2 regions of the Bacillus sp. AK031 genome follow, and region 1 is predicted to be linked to the other one. Evidence: riboswitches for the same ligand, from Rfam matches in the RefSeq annotation. Region 1 holds a riboswitch; the other holds the start of a gene.
What was found. Region 1 has a riboswitch for FMN ahead of M1E09_RS07360 (ECF transporter S component). Riboswitches for the same ligand answer to the same signal wherever they lie in the genome.

Region 1 (3,161 bases):
GCAGAAGGATATATCACCGACCATTACGGCACCAGGGGAGGGAAACATAAAGGAATGGATATCGGTGGAGAAAATGGAACTCCGATCTATTCAGTAGAAGAAGGAGTTGTCACGAAATCTTACTATTCCTCCAGTTATGGTCATGTTGTATTCATCAAGCACCCAAACGGGTTTGAAACCGTGTATGCTCATTTGCAGAAACGATTGGCAGAGGAAGGACAAGCCGTTCAGAAAGGTGAAGAGATTGGTACGATGGGGAATACCGGAAGATCAAGCGGAACTCACTTGCATTTCGAAGTGCACAATAGCGACTGGAATATTGATAAGGACCATGCGATAGATCCTTATGTTGTTTTTGGAAAGGGTGAAACAGGACAAACTGTCTTTGCTAAAGAACATGATCCGTATCAGGTTCGTGAAGTGGCCGTGAAAATGGCTCAATTGGAAAGCCTTGAACCTGCCTCAAAGACACACACTGAAAATAAGCAGTTAATACATACAGTGAAAGCAGGGGAAACCCTTTGGAGTATATCGCAAATATATGAAATCAGCATTGCTGAGGTCATTAAATTCAATGAATTGAAAGATTCAACTATTTATCCGAAGCAGCAAATAATGATTCCTGAGAAAAACAAATCAGTCCATCTCGTTAAGCAAGGTGAGACATTGTTTGCTATTGCCGACCAATACAACGTAACGGTTGATAAATTGCTGGTTTGGAATGGCATTCAAAAGGAGGACCCCCTTGTTCCTGCCCAGCAGCTAATAGTTCAGAGGGAATAAATAACCGTTAAGGGAAGGTGCAACCAGTCCTTTTGAAAAATACTTCTTAAAGAAATTTGTTTGGATGTTGTTAATAAAGTTTGACCGTAGGAGATAGCCTGCAGACTCAGCGGGAGGCTCAATGTTGCATTGAGACCCGCTGAGTCGGACGCTCGGAGCGGAAATAAGATAGCAGTAATATCCTTAGAGAATATTAAATCAGGAAAAAACATGTCTTTCCCATATTGCGAAAAATCAGCTGGATAATTCTTCGCTGCAAACAGCCTCTTTCTTTCCAAGCATTTTCTACAATAGAGAAAGAATATCTCGGATTCGAGTTAAAACCTTCACACACTGCCTGTTATTCTGTATAATAAAGATGTATAAAAAAATAGATTCGTCTTCGGGGCAGGGTGCAATTCCCGACCGGCGGTAATGAATGTAAGTCGTTCTGAGCCCGCGAGCCTGTTTTTTGGGCAGGATTTGGTGTGATTCCAAAGCCGACAGTACAGTCTGGATGGGAGAAGATGAAGGTGGAGCCGCGTTCAAAAAAGAAAGAAATGAACGTTTATTCGGGTATGCCTTTATTCTCTCAAGAGATTCTCTTGAGGTTTTTTAGGTTGCTCAGGCAAAACTTTTCTTCTTACGTGAGATGAGTCACAAGAGGGAGAGAGAAGAATGAAAAAGTTTACAACAAGAAGTTTTATCCTTATTGGAATGTTGAGTGCTGTGTCATATGTGCTCATGCTGCTGAACTTTCCGATTCCGCCATTCCCGAGTTTTTTGATGGTCGATTTCAGTGATGTGCCTGCATTGATTGCAGCCATTACATTAGGGCCGGTTGCCGGGATTCTGGTGGAGTTGATGAAGAATGTTCTTGATTATGTCATGACAGGAAGTGACACAGGAATTCCGATTGGCCACTTTGCCAATTTCATGGCAGGCATTTCATTCATTTTACCAGTCTACTTCGTTTACAACCGTATTCAATCGAAGAAAGGTATGTTGACAGGTCTAATTGCTGGTACATTATTTATGGCAGTGCTTATGAGTGTACTGAATTATGTTTTAATTCTTCCAGCTTATAAATACTTCATGAATTTTGAATTGCCTTCTACAATAATTGTTACAGGAATTCTTCCGTTCAATATTTTGAAGGGCATCCTGATTGCAGTCGTGTTTACGCTGTTGTTCACAAGGATGCATGTATGGCTGAATAAACAATTTGCATTTAAACGTGCTTAATAGATAAGCGGCTGACTCATGTCAGCCGCTTTTTAATATGCTCAATGGATGAAAGAGTATTGCATCTGGGGAATGTCACCATTCATACAGAGCAAATAATAAAAGCGGCAGGAGATCCAGCCGCTCAATAATCATTCTATTCAAATTTTAAGGCGTCCCCATCGAATGGTTCATCAGCAACCTTGATGGAATCTGTTGGACAGCCTTCAAATGCATCTATCATATCATCTTCTAGAACATCCGGCACTTCAACTGTACCTGCATTATCATCTAGAGTAACGAATGCAATACCTTCATCATCATAATCGTAAATATCTGGAGCAGCAGCACCGCAAGCTCCACATGCAATGCATGTATCTTTATCAACAATCGTATACTTTGGCAATGAAAAAACCTCCTGAGAAATGGTCAATATTGTTAAGTATTACACATACTACATCCGTTAAGTGTAATAAATATTCATATTATTATTCTAATGGTGAATTGAAAAAGTTTCAATAGTTAAGGTTCCCTTGATTGATAAATTCTATCTATTCCCCTGTAAAGATAAGCAGGAAAAAGTCGCAAATTGTCGGTTTCATGGTACAATTATTTAAATAAGTTCAGATGAAAAAGGAGTCCATGTATGACCTATATAGAGGCGATTTTTCTCCATTGCCTTGCAAAAATCAATGGGGAAAGAACGATTTTTTCCGTTTATCATCTATTAAAAGGGAAACGGTCGTCACAAACTATTCAGGATGCTCACTTATACTCCCTGACATCCATGTTCTATTCATATCCTGCAATCGACAGAAACCGATTTGAAAAAATGGCTGCTGAGCTTGCTGGAAAACAATTGATTTACATGATTGAACCTGAAAAATATATACTGACACAAGAGGGGAAGCGATATTTGAATTCTTTCTTTGAAGTAAAGCCATTCCCATCTGCTTTAAATGGCTGGTTATATGGGAGCACCGTGGAAGTATTCTGGAAAAGGCTCTCTCTGTTGATTCAGGTTCTATCCCATTTTATTAGTGGAGAACAGAGATACTACCCCGTGCAGCGGGATAGTGATATCCAAAATTGGATTAAATCTTTCTTATATAATCCGCCTGTCCCCCTTGGACAGCTGAATAAGGATTTGTACTCTGAACTGATTTTATTAGGAA
Region 2 (3,161 bases), 180 kb from region 1:
GGCTCTTTCCAGATTGACAAACGCTCCTGCTCCGAGAAGTTTTAACGATGTATTTTCAAATGTTTCCGGCATCACATCGACAGTAAAAGAGCGTGTGCTAAAGGCAGTTACAGTCAAACATGTACCATTGACAGATATACTGTCTCCGAGCTTCACATCTTCCAGCACTTTTCCAGCTGAAATCGACAGAACCATGGAAGAGGATGATTTTCTTATTCTCTCAATCGTGCCTATTTCTTCAATAATTCCCGTAAACACCCTCTCACTCCTTCCTTATGGGCTTAGCAATAATCTTGATATCTTTGCCGATTCTTTCAAGAGAAGAAAACTCCAGTTCATCACCTTCTGAAATGGATGAAAATCCTTCCCCGCCAAAGCTGGAGAAGGCTTTCTCACCCCCAACCAATTTGGGAGCCATATAGATGACAACCTCCTGATAAGCTTTTTCTTTAAGGAATGAAAAATGGACGGCTGACCCTCCCTCTACAAAAAGGGAGGTGATATTCATCTCACCAAGTCTTTCTAAAACACTTTTGACAGGGAGGTCAGGCGAAGTTAACTGTTCCACCTTCACTCCTTTTTCCATCAGTAGGTTTTTCTTATCAACTGGAGATTTACTTCCACAGAAAATGACTGTTTCTGCTTGTTTCACATCTAAAATTTTGCTTTCTATCGGAATCCTTAAATTAGAATCCAATACTACTCGAATGGGATTTTTTCCACCGCGGGGCAAACGTGTGGTAAGAAGGGGGTTGTCTTTAATGACTGTATTTACTCCAACTAAAATGGCATCATGGTTATGCCTGTATTTATGTACATCCAGCCTGGATTGTTCTGATGTAATCCACCTGCTGTCTCCTGTAAATGAGGCTGTTTTCCCATCAAGTGTCACAGCTGATTTAAGTGTCACATATGGAATCTTGTTCTGGATAAAATGAAAGAAATGAGCATTCAGTGCCAGAGCCTCTTTTTCACAAATACCTGTTATAACTTCCAGGCCTGCATTTTTAAGAATGGCAATGCCTTTCCCTGCCACTAACGGATTGGGGTCCGTACTTGCAATAAATACCCTTTTCAATTTACTGTTGGCGATTAAATCGGCACATGGAGGGGTTTTGCCGGTGTGAGCACATGGTTCCAAGGTGACATATATATCTGCACCTTCTGCATCTGCACCTGCCTGGCGGATCGCATGGACTTCTGCATGGGGTTCACCCGCTTTCAGGTGTGCACCCATCCCAAGAATCACTCCATCTTTCACAACTACCGCTCCGACTGCCGGATTCGGGGATGTCTGTCCCATACCCGCTTTGGCCAAAGACAATGCTATTTTCATATATTCTGTTTCCTGCAAGGATTTTTTCCTCCTTCCTTACACAACATATCTCCCAAATATATTGCAGACAAATAAAAACCCTGAGTGGTTGGAGCACTCAGGGAGATAGTCATAATTAAATAAGCGTATAAAACTGTATGTTTTTTACGCGACTTTTCCTTCTCCCATCCAGACTGTCACTGTCGGCTTTGGAGTTTCACCAAATCCACCGTCATTCAAAAAATGCCGGGTCACGGACTAAGAACATTTGTTCATCACCGCCGGTAGGGAATTTCACCCCGCCCCGAAGGAAATTCTATTCGATTATTTTTACTATACCATAATAGGAAAGGAGTTGCATTACAGAATGCTTTACAACTATTCCTATCACTGGTTCCTATTTGGTATACAAATAGGAACCTGCTATAAAAGGAATCCTTGCCAAAAGCTTGGAGTAAGAGTCTTCACCCAGCCATTTTTCTGCACTCTTCTGCACAGGTAAAACAAATCTCCGCACAGACCTGGCAGTGTCTGTAATCAAATGATCTGCACTCCACTCCACATGCTTCACAAATTTCTGCACAAACTGCACAAATTTGCTTGGCAAACTTGCTGCTCCTCTGCATTACAGCAACAGAATACGCGCATATTTCTGCACATTCCCTGACAAGCTCAATACACTTTGCCATTTTTTCCTCTTCTTTCAAACAGGCATGATAGCATACATTGCAAGCCTCCATGCACTCGAGGCAGGATTTTATGCAGTTCTTATATCCAGCATCCATTGATTTCCCTCCTATTCAGGTCTTCCTATAACTTTCCCTAAATGAAGAAAAACTTTCCACAATTCCATTCATCAAATCAAGTAGTAATTATCGAGAAAGATCAGAACGAATATCAAGGTCCAGTCATTGTCAGCCCAACAGTCTGTCTTGAAGTGAATGAGGATGCTGGATGGATCAAATAAATGCTGTTTTCCCTGCGGCAGCCATCCACGGGATATAGTGCAAATTCTTCTATCATCCAGGAATAAGTGCCATCCCTCTCCTTCTCTCTTTATCACTGCCTCCATTCCATCCGTGCCTTTCCAGGAGCAAATTCCTTTGGCTTTACTGAAAAGGAAAGACCTACTATTTTCTCCTGTGACTAACTCCATTTTATTTTTCCATCTTGTACAAACTATTTTTTCACTATCGCTTAAGCCTTCTATTCTCCATATTCCTCTTTTTTTACATGCTCTCAGTTTCATCACTCCGTCAAAACCAAAAAAGCATGCCGTAGAATCCGATTTAGCGGCGATAAGATAGTGCTCACTGGGAACGGCATTACTTTGTAAAGCTTCCCTTGACCGGGCAACTTCGCCAGCATACATAATAGATAGGCAAATATATGCTATACCAAAAATCACGAGAAATAAGTAAAAAAGGATATGAACGCCTGGTATCAGCAGGCTTAAAAGTACAGCTGACAATAAAGAAGCAATAGCCCGCTTTAAATAGAGCCGGCCTGTTTTTTGATAAAAAAGGGAGATATTCATATTGAACGTTCACTCCTTAATAGAGTTCTATTCATGTTATGAATCTGAGAGGACTAATAGAACATATAAAAGAGAGTCAAGGATGAATCTATTAATAATGCTGGATGGGGGATGAGCTATCAACTGCCAGGGTAATCCTCTATAAACCTGAACACCCTGTTCTTCACTAAATCATCAATAATGGCAGGGGATAATAATCCGGTTATTTGATCTTTGTCAGCCCAGAGATATTCACTATGCTCCTTTGACAGGACAACATCCCTGCTGTTGCTTTTGCATAAGTAGGTAAGGACGATTACCTGCCTATTT

Region 2: another riboswitch for FMN. It lies ahead of ribD (bifunctional diaminohydroxyphosphoribosylaminopyrimidine deaminase/5-amino-6-(5-phosphoribosylamino)uracil reductase RibD); the one in region 1 lies ahead of M1E09_RS07360 (ECF transporter S component).

Annotation. Positions count from the first base shown of each region.
Region 1 is NZ_CP096424.1:1,479,541-1,482,701, forward strand. It holds gene M1E09_RS07355 (peptidoglycan DD-metalloendopeptidase family protein) at 1-783, shown strand, start outside; FMN riboswitch at 1,158-1,295, shown strand; gene M1E09_RS07360 (ECF transporter S component) at 1,441-2,007, shown strand; gene M1E09_RS07365 (ferredoxin) at 2,144-2,392, opposite strand; gene M1E09_RS07370 (helix-turn-helix domain-containing protein) at 2,633-3,161, shown strand, end outside.
Region 2 is NZ_CP096424.1:1,662,563-1,665,723, reverse strand. It holds gene ribE (riboflavin synthase) at 1-258, opposite strand, end outside; gene ribD (bifunctional diaminohydroxyphosphoribosylaminopyrimidine deaminase/5-amino-6-(5-phosphoribosylamino)uracil reductase RibD) at 263-1,354, opposite strand; FMN riboswitch at 1,489-1,631, opposite strand; gene M1E09_RS08375 (four-helix bundle copper-binding protein) at 1,780-2,100, opposite strand; gene M1E09_RS08370 (hypothetical protein) at 2,172-2,852, opposite strand; gene M1E09_RS08365 (NUDIX hydrolase) at 2,972-3,161, opposite strand, start outside.